Selenomonas sputigena: one gene and its partner. The protein of the gene in region 2 interacts with the protein of the main gene of each other region in a pairwise test. Links are inferred from orthologs where the notes say so. Each region holds a gene or a part of one and is shown on either strand. Other genes may lie near its edges.

Region 1 (6,810 bases), 330 kb from region 2 along the record:
CGCACCTTGCGCGCCGTCGATTTCATGATGGCGCTCTGTCCGAACGTAACCTGACCGTCGCCCGCGATCGCCGTCTTTCCCTTCTGACGCACGGCGACGATGGTCGTCGCGTGAAATGTCTGTTCCATAGCTTGTCCTCCTACTCCATCTCGCCGCGAAAATCTTCAAGCGCGCAAAGCGCACGCTCGGCGAGCATTTCCTTCTTGCGCTTCTTGTCGCGGATGCGTCCCTCCAAGGGAGGCAACAGCCCGAAGTTGACGTTCATCGGCTGGAAGTGACGCGAATCTGCCTCCGTGATGTAGGCAGCGAGTGCGCCGTGGCACGTCTCGCGCGGAAACACGAGCGGCAATTTCCCCTTTGCGAGCCGCGCGGCATTGATTCCTGCGACAAGACCCGAGGCCGCTGACTCGACGTAGCCCTCAACGCCCGTCATCTGTCCGGCGAAGAGAAGTTCCGCCTCCTTCTTGAGCTGATACGTCGGCGCGAGAAGGCGCGGCGAATCGATGTATGTGTTGCGGTGCATGACGCCGTAGCGCATGAACTCGGCATTTTCCAGTCCCGGGGTCATGCAGAAGACGCGCCGCTGCTCGCCCCATTTCAAATGCGTCTGAAAGCCCACGATGTTGTAAAGCGTGCCCGCGGCATTATCCTGGCGAAGCTGCACGACGGCATGCGGGCGCACACCCGTCTTCGGGTCTTCGAGGCCGACGGGCTTCAAAGGGCCGAAGAGCAGCGTGCTTTCCCCGCGCGAAGCCATGACCTCGACGGGCATGCAGCCCTCGAAGAACACGGGCTTTTCAAAGCTGTGCAGCTCCGCCGTTTCCGCCGTCGTCAGCGCCTGCCAGAAGGCGCGGTACTCCTCTTCTGTCATCGGGCAGTTGATGTAGGCAGGCTCGCCCTTGCCGTAGCGCGAAGCGCGATAGGCCTTCGTCATGTCGATGGATTCGAGCGTCACGATGGGAGCCGCCGCATCGTAAAAGTAAAAGGACGCATCGCCCATCATCTCGCGCAGGCAGGCGGCGAGCGCACCGTCCGTCAGAGGGCCGGACGCCACGATGGTCACGGCATCCTCTTCTCGCGGAATCGTCTCGACGCGCATCCGCACGACCTCGACGCGCGGGTGCGCCGTGAGCTTCTCAGTAATAAAGCGCGAGAATCCCTCACGATCGACGGCGAGCGCACCGCCCGCCGGCACGCGAGTCGCGTCCGCTGCTGCCATGACGAGAGAGCCGAGACGGCGCATCTCCTCCTTGAGGACGCCGACGGCGTTCTCAAGACCCGCGCCGCGCAGAGAATTGCTGCAAACGAGCTCGGCGAAGCCCGCCGTCTTGTGCGCGGGACTTGAGTCGGCAGGGCGCATCTCATAGAGCGTGACCTGAGCGCCGCTCTCGGCCGCCTGCCATGCAGCTTCGCTGCCCGCAAGTCCCGCGCCCACGACAATGACCTTCTTCACGTTGTTGCCTCCGCTTCCGCCGCCTTTTCCGCCGCTGCAGCTTCCTTCGCCTTCTTCGCTTCCAAGCGTGCGCGGCTCCTCTCAATCTCCTTGTTGATCGGGTGATCGATGCGCGTCTTGCATTCCTCGTTGCTGCAGTAGGGCAGGATTCTTCCGTTCTTGTAGCGATGGCGCAGCATGAAAGCGCCGCATTCCGGGCACTTTTCCGTCAATGGCTGGTCCCATGTCACATAGTCGCACGCGGGATAATTTTCGCAGCCGTAGAACGCCTGCCCGCGCCTTGAGCGGCGCTCGACGATCCTGCCGCCGCACTTGGGGCACGGCACGCCCGTATCTTTCAAAAGCGGCTTCGTGTTGCGGCAGTCGGGAAAGCCCGGGCAGGCGAGGAACTTGCCGTAGCGTCCCTGCTTGACGATCATGTTCCTGCCGCACTTCTCGCAGATGACGTCGGAAACCTCCTCGGGGATCTCTACCTCGCCAATCGCCTCGTCCGCCTCTTCGAGCGTCTTTTCAAACGGCTCGTAAAAGCCGCGCAGAAGGTCGTTCTTGTCCACCTTTCCCTCGGCGATTTCGTCAAGCTCGTTTTCCAGTCCCGCCGTGAACTGCACGTCGACGATGTCCTTGAAATGTTCTTCGAGCATGTCGTTGACGAGGAAGCCGAGGTCGGTCGGCTGGAAATGCTTGTCCTGGCGCACGACGTAGCCGCGCGCCAAAATCGTCTCAATGATCGGCGCATAGGTGCTCGGACGGCCGATGTCCTCTTCTTCAAGTGTCTTGACGAGCGACGCCTCATTGTATCGCGGCGGCGGTTCCGTGAAGTGCTGCTCGGGCAGGAGATCCAAGAGGGAAAGCGCTTCCCCTGCCGCAAGTTCGGGCAGGAGCACGTCCTTTTCCTTCTTGTTGTCGGCATAGACGGCGAGGAAGCCCGGGAACTTCAGCGTCGAGCCGGAAGCGCGCGCGATGTAGCGCTCGCCTGCCGCCACGCTGACGCTCACCGTATCGAAGACGGCGGGCGTCATCTGGCTCGCGACGAAGCGCTGCCAGATCAGGGTGTAGAGACGAAGCTGCTCACGCGACAAATATTTTTCCATAAGCTCGGGCGTGTTCTCGACACTCGTCGGCCGAATCGCCTCGTGCGCGTCCTGCGCCTTCTTGCCCGCCGCATAGATATTGGGCTTTTCAGGCAGGTAATCCGCGCCGAACGACGTGCCGACGTAGCCGCGCACCTCATCGAGCGCGAGGTCGGAAAGACGCGTCGAATCCGTGCGCATGTAGGTGATGAGGCCGACGGGGCCGCGCCGGCCAAGTTCGACGCCCTCATAGAGCTGCTGGGCGATCATCATCGTGCGGCGCGACGTGAATCCGAGCTTCCTCGATGCGTCCTGCTGCATGCTGCTCGTCGTAAAGGGCGCGACAGGATTGCGCCTGCGTTCGCGCTTTTTGACCTCCTTGACCGAAAAACTCTGCTTCGCCATATCCTTGACGAGAGCTGACGTTTCTTCTTTCGAGTGCAGCGCGAGCTTCTTGCCGTCGACGGTCGCGAGTTCAGCGGCAAACTGTGCGCCGCGCCCCTTCTTGAGCTTCATGCCGACCGTCCAGTATTCCTCGGGCACGAACGCCTGAATCTCCTTCTCGCGGTCGCATATAAGTTTGACCGTCACCGACTGTACGCGGCCGGCGGAAAGCCCCTTCTTGATCTTGCGCCAGAGGAGCGGGCTGAGCTTGTAGCCGACGATGCGGTCGAGCATGCGACGCGCCTGCTGCGCGTCCACGCGGTCGAGGTTGATCGGGTACGGCTCCTTGACCGCCGCCTGTATGGCGGGCTTCGTAATCTCGTTGAAGACGATGCGGCAATTCTCGTTCGGGTCGATGCCCAGAATGTGCGCGAGATGCCAAGCGATCGCCTCGCCTTCGCGGTCAGGATCGCTTGCCAGATAGATCTTGGCGGCGCGCTTCGCATCCTTCTTCAGCGCCTTGATGAGATCGCCCTTGCCGCGGATATTGATGTACTTCGGCGCAAAGTCGTTCTCAACGTCGATGCCGAACTGGCTCTTCGGAAGATCGCGCAGATGCCCCATGGACGCCCGCACCATGTATTTCTTGCCGAGATACTTCTCGATCGTCTTCGCCTTCGCCGGCGACTCGACAACGACCAAGGTCTGCGGAGCTTCCTTCTTCGCTGCAGTCTTTTTCGCCGCGGTCTTCTTCGCAACGGTCTTCTTCGCAGCAGTCTTCTTCAGCGCTGACTTTTTTGCGGCAGGCCTCTTCTCAGCGGCAGATGCCGTCGCGGCGGACTTCTTCGCAGCGGATTTCTTGGTCGCCGTCTTCTTCGCCGAAGCCTTCTTTACGGCAGCCTCCTTCGCTGCCGGCTTTTCCACGGCGGCTGTCTTCGCCGCACCCTTTCCAGCGGCTCTCTTCCCTTCTTTTTTCTCCGCTTGCCCTGCGACTTCCCTATTCTTCTCTTGCGGCGTCTTTTTCTGCGCTGTCGGCAAGATCGCCCCTCCTCAACTACTTAGATACTCAAACACTCTTCCCCTTGGCGCTGCGTATGTATGTGCGCATGGGCGTCTCCTCGACAAGTCCCTTGACGCGCAGCCCCAGCAAGAGGAATGCGACGTTCGCGGCCTTGCCCTGCAGGCGGCAGATCAGCTCGTCGAGAGAAAGCGCCGCCTCACGCGAAAGGAGCGCGTAGACCGTCGCTTCCTCCTCCGTCAATTCCTGCGAAGGCGATGCGTTCGTTCGCGGCGCGCCGTCCTCGTACTCAGCGACAACGTCCGCCGCCGAGACGACAAGCCGCGCCCCCTGCTGAATCAGGCGATGGCAGCCACGGCTCGTCGCCGAGTAGATGCTGCCGGGCACGGCAAAGACGTCGCGCCCCTCGCTCAGGGCGAACTCCGCCGTGATCAAAGAGCCGCTCCGCTCCGCCGCCTCGACGACGATTGTGCCATGCGCAACGCCGCTGATGATGCGGTTCCGCGCGGGGAAGAACGCCGCGAGCGGCGCCGTGCCCGGCGCATACTCGGAAATGACCGCACCCTTCTCGGCAATCTCCGCCAGAAGCCGCGCATTCTCGCGCGGATAGGCGACATCGACACCGCAGCCGAGCACGGCGACCGTCTCGCCCGCCTGCAAAGCGCCCTTGTGCGAGGCCGTGTCGATGCCGCGCGCCGCGCCGCTCACGACGACAAAACCGCGCTCGGCAAGACCGAGCGCGATGTCCTCCGCCGCCCCCTTGCCATAGGCGCTCGCGTGCCGTGCGCCGACCATGGCGACGACGGGATGCTTCAGGCAATCGAGCGAGCCGCGGCAAAAGAGCGTCTGCGGCGGATTGTAGATTTCCTTCAACAGAGCGGGATATGCCTCATCTGACGGAACGAAGAGCGAGATGCCGCCCTTTTCGCACGCAGCCGCAATCTCCTCGGGCAGAGCTTCGTTCCTGCGGCAAAAATCATGCAGCGCCGCCGCACGCTCGGGCGAAAGATGCGCTGCACGAAGCGCCTCGGCGCGCGCGTGCCACGCGTCCTGCGCCGACCCAAAAACGCGCACGAGGGAGGCCGCCACACGGCTCCCCACGCTCGGAGCACGGCAAAGAGCCGCGAGGAAGAATCGCTCCATGAAGTCACTCCTCTCCACCTCTTTGCGCCTTCATGCGTCACGAAAATCCCGCGAAGGCGTCCTTACGCCCTGCGCGTGACCTCGACCTCGACGTAATCCAACGGGCCATGGATGAGCACGGCATGCTTGCGCACGCGTGTCGTAACCTCAACGACCTGCGGGAACTTCTTCAAGATGCAGTCACCCGTCTTCGCCGCAAGAGTCATCAAGAGGTTGACCTTCGTCTCCTCCACAGTGTCCTCGATCAGAGGATAGACCGCCGCTGCATCAATCGCACCGTCTTCGATCCGATCCGTATCGCAGGCCTTGTCGTCGCGCGTCACCATCTCGACATCGACGTTAAGCTTCGCGCCCTGCTCCTTCTCATATTCATAAACGCCCTGAAAGCCATAAAACATCATGTTCATCATTCTGATCTTTGCCATGAAAATCCTCTCCTTCTCCCACGTTTTACATCTCCAAAAGCGCCAGGATATCGCGCGCCAAGACGTCAAGCCCCCACGGCTGACGCAGAAGCACGGCGGCGGCCGCACGGTACTGCGCGAGCGTCGCGAAGAGCAGTACATCCGTGCGCTCCTCGCTGAGGTCGACGGCATGGCGCGATACGGCGGCGTCCGCCCCCTTCGACAGGAACGTCTGCTTGACGACGTTCGCCGCCTTCGTCGGCATGTCATGCACGCGGATCACGCAGAAGACAGCCTTGTCACGCATGATCGCGACGCCCGCTTCCGTGCAGCCGATCTCGCGCATGGCCGCCGCCGCCGTCTCCCTGCCCCAAGGCTCCATGCGCTCAAGCGCAAAACCTTTCCGCTCCACGAAATCCCCCCTTGCGCTTCATTTCCTCTCATTGTATCATAAAGAGAACGGAAAAGGTACGAAAAATTTGCAAAGCAGCGACAAACGGGGTGAACTCCATGAGCGACGTCTTCCTGCTCTTTCTCATCTTCCTCATGCTCGCCTATACATTCTGGGACGAGCTTTTCACACGGTAATCATGCAAGGCGGGTCTGTGCGCACAATGAAGTGCGCACAGGCCCGTCCTGCCGTTTTCATGAGAATCACCCGATACATTCAAAGATACCGCCCCGTGACACTCTGCGGCTCCCTGTGGATGTCCTCGTGCGTGCCGCAGGCGACAATCTCGCCCCCTGCATCCCCGCCGCCCGGCCCCATGTCGAGGATGTAGTCGGCGTTCCGGATGACATCGAGGTCATGCTCGATGACGATGACGGTCGCGCCGCTCGCCAAGAGTGTCTGAAATACGCCGAGCAGTGTCTCTACATCGAGCGGATGCAGACCGATCGTCGGCTCATCGAAGACGAATACGGAGCCCTCCTGCCCTCTTCCCATATCGCTCGCGAGCTTCAATCGCTGTGCCTCGCCACCCGACAGCCCCGGCGTCGCTTCGCCGAGCGTCAAATAGCCTAGACCGAGATCGTGCAGGATCTGAAGCCGCCGCTGCACCGCCTTCAAATCGCCGCAAAGTTCCAGCGCCTCATCGACGCTCAGCGACATCAGCTCGGGCAGAGAACAGGCCTGCTTCCCCTTGCGCTGCACGCGAAGAAGATCGGCGGCTTCCCTGCAATAGCGCGAGCCGCCGCAGTCGGGGCAGTCAATCGTGACATCGGGCAGGAATTGGACATCGAGGCTGATCGAGCCTGTTCCGTCGCACGTCGGACAGCGAAGTTTCCCCGTGTTGTAGGAAAAATCCCCCGCCTTATAGCCATGCGCCTTCGCCGCCT
Region 2 (6,683 bases):
ACACGGCGGCCGTCAGAACGACGAAGGCGAGCGCGGCCGCCAAGGAGTCGAGGCCGTGCGCGGCGAGCGCCGCCGCAAAGACGCTTTCGGAGATGCTCGCCTCTTCCCACGGCAGAATGGAGATCAGCAGGGAGATCGGGACGATGTAGAGCGCGATGATGCGCCACGTAACGTTGCGCACGGCGATGGGGATGCTCTTCTCTGGCTCTTTGCACTCGCTCGCCGCAAGGCCGATGATCTCCGTACCTTGGAAATTCACGAGGATGATGACCATCGTCAGGACGATCGCCCACCAGCCGTTCGGTGTGAAGCCGCCGCTCGAAAGGAGGATGCGCGTGCCAATGAATCCCTCTCCGCCGAAAAGGCCGAGACAGATGAGCGCCGCCACGACACTGAAGGCAACCAAGGCCAGGATCTTCACAAGGGACAGCCAGAACTCGCTCTCGCCGAACTTGTCGACGCGAAAGAGGTTCAGCACGGTCACGACGAGGCCGAAGAACACAGCCCACCACAGTTGGCTGACTTCGGGCACGAAATTGTTCATGATGATGCCCGCGGCGATCATCTCGGACGGCACATACGCCATCCAGTTGAGCCAGTATGCCCAGCCCACGCCGCACGCCCACGTCGAAGAGATGTTCTCTCGCGCATAGGCAACGAAAGAACCCGAAACAGGCTTGGCAACCGCCAGCTCCGCCAAGGAGAGCATGACGCAGAGCACGATGACCCCACCCAAAAGATACGCCAGGATCGCCGCCGGCCCTGCCTTTTCCAGCACATACCCCGTGCCGAGAAAATAGCCGCTGCCAATGACCCCGCCGAGCGAAATCATCTGCACATGCCTGTTCTTCAACCCTCTGTTCATCTGCGTCCCATTCATGGCCTTGATAACACAACCTTCCGTATGATGAAGTTAAAACCCCCTAGAGAAACCCTCTGCACGAATACAGCTTAAGGACAATACTACACCAAACGCAGGGAAATGCCAAGCGAATATTTCTGAGAATCGCAAGAATTTTTACCACTCCGAGCCCTCTCGTCTTTCACTGGGAGATGTGTTACTATATATAGTATATAGTAGACGCATACGCATCCACAACGAACGTTGCGGAATTAAATCATAAGGAAGATCAGAAAGCACATGGAAAATTTCACGACGATCGAAACGGGCGGCACAGCCGAATATGAGATTCAGCGATCTCGCTTCATCGCCGAAGCCGCTCACGCGGCAACGGAAGAGGAAGCGCGTGCCTTCCTGCTTTCCTGCAAGAAGAAGTATTACGACGCACGCCACAATCCGAGCGCCTGGGTGCTCGGCGCAGGCGGCGAAAGGCAGAAGTCGAACGACGACGGTGAGCCGGGCGGCACCTCGGGCAATCCCATCTTGGAAGCGATCAAGAAGCGCGGCCTCGTCGATACCGTCGTCGTCGTCACGCGCTACTTCGGCGGCATCAAACTCGGCGCGGGCGGCCTCATCCGCGCCTACGGCCACGCCGCACACCTCGCGCTCGAAGCCTCTTCCCTCGTGCGCAGCCTGCAGCTTACGCGTCTCGCCGTGACGGTCGACTACACGCTTCTCGCGCTCGTCGAAAACTTCGTGCGGCAGGAGGATCTTCGCACGGAGGATGCGATTTACGAGGAAAAGGTCACCTTGCTGCTGCTGTTGGAAGAGCGACAGCTCGCTCCCGTTCAGGCGGCTCTGACAGACCTCACTGCGGGCAGAGCCATCTTTGAGGAACGCGGCACGGTCTGGGGCAAGGCGACGGTCTAAAAAACGCAAAACCTGCCGGAGAGCAGGGCAAAGCCACTATATTCGACTTGCATGAAAACAGTAAAGTATGCTATACTGTGACTGGCAAATGTACCTAGTATCATAACCGATACGCGAAAATCCCCCAAGATTGCAGCTTGGGGGATTTTCTATTCCCTTATTGCAGGTGGGCTTACTCCCTAGGCTCGTCGCCGTCGTTCTCCCTCTCATCGAGCCATTTGCTAATGTGATTGGCAATTACACCAGCCAAGATGGAGAGAATAAATGTACCTAACATCACCGATACCCTCCTTCCCGTGCCAGTCTGGAGGCGGCAACGCATAAAGTATAGCATAGTTCAGAGCAACATTCCACAAACTTTGCCTACCACAGGATTCAGACAGAATAAGAGCCGCCCGTGCGGACAACGCGGGCAGCTCTTATTCTGGAAACTCCCTTCTTCACACTTTCGGCTCGCGCAAAATCGGCTCGACCACCTGCGGAAACCTCGCGCGCAGGTAGTTGCTGATCGTCTCGCCGATGAAGCACTTCGCCGCGCTGTCGGGGTGCAGGCCGTCGGTCGTGTAAATATCCTCAAGCTTCCCCTCGCCATCGGAGAGGACCGTCGTGACGTCAACGCAGTAGGGCTGCGACAAGATCCAGCGGTTGAGCGCCGCCTGCTCGTCGCTCCAGTTAGCGGGCGGATTCTGCGCATACTGCAGCTTCGCAATCTTCGCGGGATTGAGCGAAGTGACCGTAGAGAAGACGGGCGTGATGCCGTGCGCCGTGCACTTGTCGCGGATGCGTGCGAGCACGGCGATGATATCCGTCGCCCTGCCGCCCACGCGATAGTTGTTCACGCCGCCCATGATGACCAGGATCTTCGGGCGGAACGGCAGTACGTCGCGCTCGAAACGCGCTTCCATCGCCTCGACGGTATCGCCCGAGTAGCCGAGGTTCTTGATGGGGAACGCCGCGTACGTTTCCCAATCGTAGAGCACGCGGTCAGGGCCGTAGACGATGGCGCCGCCGCCGTGCGTGATGCTGTCGCCGAGCGCGGCGACGGCGACGGGAGACTTGACCTCGAATGGCACGTTCTCCGACCAGCCGCTGATGGGTTGGCGTGCAGCGTCAAGGGCACGCACCTTCCAGTAGTAATTGCCGGGCGTCGCGAAACCGTAGGTATCGTAACAAGTGAGGTCGGTCGCGTAAAGCATGTGCAGGAGCGCGGGCTCCGACCTGCCTCGCTTCCAAACGGAGACTTCGTACTCAGCGGCTCCCTGCACAGGAATCCACGAATACGTCGGATAGAGCGGCACATAGTCCATCTTCTGGAACTCGCTCGTCGGATGCGGCGCCGCCGGATCCTTCTCGGCCAGCTCGACGGCGGCAGGCGGCGTGAAAGCCGAGCGTGCATTGCCATCGTAATCGAGCGCACGCACGCGCCAATAGTGGTTCGCATCGAGCCAGCCGCGTCCCGCGAGCGCGATTTCCACGCCGTTGTTGAACACATGCGTGTCGTGGTAGACGACCTTCGCCTTGTCGCCCGCGCCTTCTTCGATGACGAACTCGTAGCGCACGGCATCGGCGACGGGCTGCCACAAAAAGCGCAGCTTCTTCGGCAGCTTGCGCACCGTCTCCTTCCCCTCGGGATTCACGGACATCGGCGGCTTTGCGCCTGCCGCCGCCCTCTCGTCCATCTGTTCATTTTTTGCATTCGCATCCTCCTCCATGGGAGCGCCCGCCTCCTTCTGCGCCGCATCGCGCTCCAGCACGATCGTACGGTCCTTCGTCGCGGCATACGCCGTCATGTGCGCTTCGCCCAAGGTCGCCGCAGCTTCCGCGCGCTCCGCTCCCTGCGGCGAAAGTGCCGCCGCCGCAAGGCACAAAGCCAAGGCGGCGGCACTTTTTTTCCAATAGCAATGATAGTTTTTCTGCAAGTTCAACCCTTCTCCTCTGGATCGAGCGGCATCGGCCGAAGCTCGCGCGACTCGTCGTATTGCATATTCGTGATGATGCGGCCAAGACGTGTACCTGACAGGAGGTTCCACGTCCATTTCAAGAGTACCGTTGTGTTCGTATGTGCGCCCGCAAGACGCAGGAGGTGGACGAACATCCAGACGACCCAGGCGATGAAGCCCTTCATCTTCGTGCCGTTCATATTGACGACGGCCTCCGTCCTGCCGATCGTCGCCATCGCACCCTGATCCTTGTAATGGAACGTTTCCAAATTCTCATCGCCCGCGATCAGGCGCTTGATATTGCGCGCAGCAACGACGCCGCCCTGCGTCGCGACGGGTGCGACCGTCGCCAACGGACGCTCCGTGCCGTGGCAGAAGGAGGCGCAGTCCCCGATGGCGAAGATGTCACGCTCGCCCTCGACCTGCAGTTTCTCGTTGACGATGACGCGTCCTGCGCGGTCGCACGCGAAGCCGAGCTTACTGATGATCGGCACCGCCTTGACGCCCGCCGCCCAAATGACCGTATTCGTCGGAATGACCCGGCCATCCTTCAAGATCAGGCTGTTCTTGTCGCAGCCTGCGACCTGCGTATTGAGCATGACGTCGATACCTTTCTTCTCCAAGACGCGCACCGTTTCCTGCTGCAGATCGGGCGGCATCATGGGCAGAAGCCCGCCCGTCGCTTCGACGAGCTTGACGCTGATCTCATCGGGCGAAAGATTGTGATACTCGTCCTTCATGATGAGGTTGATGACCTCGGCCAGAGATCCTGCGAGTTCGACGCCCGTCGGGCCGCCGCCGACGACGACGAAGCTCAGCATACGGCGTCGCTCCTCCTCATTATGCTCGATCTTGTTGGCGCGCTCGAACATATGGATGACATGATTGCGGATGTGCAGCGCCTCCTGCAAGGTCTTCATCGGGAAGGAATGCTCCTCGACGCTCTCCATGCCGAAGAAATTCGTCGTCGCGCCCGCCGCGAGAACCAGATAATCGTAGGGAATCTCGCCGTGATTCGTGATAACGACCTTGCGCTCCCTGTCAAGACCGCGAAGCTTCGCCATGAAGAGATCGACGTTTTTGTTATGGCGGAAAAAGGAGCGGATCGGATAGGCGATCTCATCGGTCGAAAGAAGTGATGTCGCGAGCTGATAGAGCAACGGCTGAAAAAGATGGAAGTTGCGGCGGTCGACGATCGTGATGTCAAGGCTCTTATCCTTTGCCAGTTCGCGTACGACCTTGACTCCGCCGAAGCCTGCACCGACGACAACAATGCGTGTTTTCTTACTCATGTTCTTTCTCCCTTCCTGGGTGCGGGAAACTCCCCGACTTGGCAGCGGCGCGAAAGTGCATCGGCTTCTTCAGCAGCCGTCATTCGTTTCGCGCCAGAAAAACTTATCAACGTATAAATTTTATATATAGAAAAAGCGGCGCGGAGGCTCATGCCGTCCGCGCCGCTTTCGTTCCCTTATGACTGTTCGTCTTATCTCTCATATTCTGCATCCTTGACGTGCCCCTTCCCCATGCGGCAGTCCGCTCGAACTGCGCGATCACCATTTCGGCAGGACTTCGAGCCAATAGCCGTCGGGATCGCTGATGAAGTAGATGCCCATCGCCGCATTCTCGTAGCAAATGCAGCCCATCTCCTCGTGCAGTTTGTGCGCCGCCGCAAAGTCGTCGACGCCGAAGGCGAGGTGGAACTCGTTGTCGCCGAGATTATACGGCGTCTCGCGATCCTTGAGCCACGTCAACTCAAGCTCGTGCGGCGTCGAGCCGCCATCGCCGAGGTAGACGAGCGTGAAATCGGGCATTTCCACGCGGCTCACTTCCTTGAGACCGAGCGCCTTCTCATAGAAGGCGAGCGAACGCGCGAGGTCACGCACGTTGATGTTGTTATGCAAAAACTTGAATTTCATAAACTTCCCTCACTTCTTCATATCGAAGAATGCAAAATTCTTGCAGTAGTCCATGACGAGAAACCTCTCCTTGTCCTTTCCCTCACCGTTCAAGTCGGCGCAGAAGCGCATGCCCCTGCCGAGCATTTGACTGAACTTGCTCAGCGAATGCACCTTGCGGAAGAAGACGAGATTCACGACGGAAGGAATGTCAAAGCCCGTGTCCAAGACGTCGACGGAAACAGCGATCGTCAGCTGCTCATCGGACAGCGAAAAAGCCTGCACCGCCGCGGCAAGATCAGGCGTACGGACATCGAGCGCACGGATGAAGTCTGCGCCGTAATCGGGATGAAGCCGCTGGAAAATGAAAGCGATCGCCTTCGCCTGCAGACTGTTCTTCGCAAAGATGATCGTCTTGCCGAGCTTGCCGTCCGGCGTTTTGAGACCATGCTGCAAAAGGTTTTCGAGCATCGCCTGGATCGTTTCCTCGCTGAAGAGCCAGTTGTTCACGGCCGGCACGTCGAAATCCTTGCTCGCGATCGCGCCCGTATCGGAATACTCCATCTCCGCGATCGTTCGCTGCTCCTCTGTGAGATCGGCATAGCGAAGGTGCGGCTCCATGATGCCCTCGGGCGCTTCATCGCGCAGAACAAAATCGACGAGCCAACCGTCGCGGCACGCTTCTGCCAGACGATAGGCGAAAGTAGGCTTTCCGGGCGCAAGGTCGTAGAAACGATAGACATCTTCCTCTCCAGGAGCCTCAGGCGGCAACGACGAGAAGCCCAAAAGGATTGCATCGAAGTAATTCAAGAGAACGATATGGTCTTCGTAGATACTCGGGTGCGATTCGTCGATGATGACGAGATCGAAGTGCGCCGGATCGTAGAGGCGCGCTCCCGTTTCTGTCCGACTCTCGTTCACGGCGTCCATCATGATGGTCGCCGTCGCGAAAACGATGTCCGCCTGCGCCTCTTCACGTACATCGCCGAGGAGGTCGATGAGCTTCGCGTCGGGCAGCAGCATGCGAAACTGCTCGTAAGCCTGATGCACAAGTTCCTCGCGGTCAGCAAGGTAGAG

What was found.
Region 1: the proteins of OL236_RS09365 (region 2) and topA interact in binary tests that used the Escherichia coli proteins (3 or more experiments, as listed by UniProt). The link is inferred for Selenomonas sputigena from one-to-one orthologs.

The regions. Positions count from the first base shown.
Region 1 is NZ_CP110383.1:1,591,706-1,598,515, forward strand. The notes cover bases 1,198-4,280. They hold topA (type I DNA topoisomerase), read right to left. Parts: upstream 3,946-4,280; coding sequence 1,450-3,945; downstream 1,198-1,449. Other genes in these bases: trmFO (methylenetetrahydrofolate--tRNA-(uracil(54)-C(5))-methyltransferase (FADH(2)-oxidizing) TrmFO), read right to left, coding at 1,198-1,453; dprA (DNA-processing protein DprA), read right to left, coding at 3,974-4,280. In the rest of the region: ATP-dependent protease subunit HslV, read right to left, coding at 1-128; more of trmFO, read right to left, coding at 140-1,197; more of dprA, read right to left, coding at 4,281-5,068; folB (dihydroneopterin aldolase), read right to left, coding at 5,131-5,493; OL236_RS07830 (dihydropteroate synthase), read right to left, coding at 5,519-5,884; OL236_RS07835 (excinuclease ABC subunit UvrA), read right to left, coding at 6,140-6,810. UniProt on the Escherichia coli protein: Releases the supercoiling and torsional tension of DNA, which is introduced during the DNA replication and transcription, by transiently cleaving and rejoining one strand of the DNA duplex.
Region 2 is NZ_CP110383.1:1,918,591-1,925,273, forward strand. What follows is about bases 1-2,956. They hold OL236_RS09365 (YigZ family protein), read left to right. Parts: upstream 1-1,141; coding sequence 1,142-1,771; downstream 1,772-2,956. Other genes in these bases: OL236_RS09360 (amino acid permease), read right to left, coding at 1-865; OL236_RS09370 (nitrate reductase), read right to left, coding at 1,944-2,048; OL236_RS09375 (GDSL-type esterase/lipase family protein), read right to left, coding at 2,212-2,956. Outside these bases: more of OL236_RS09375, read right to left, coding at 2,957-3,690; OL236_RS09380 (NAD(P)/FAD-dependent oxidoreductase), read right to left, coding at 3,693-5,003; OL236_RS09385 (VOC family protein), read right to left, coding at 5,262-5,627; OL236_RS09390 (DEAD/DEAH box helicase family protein), read right to left, coding at 5,637-6,683.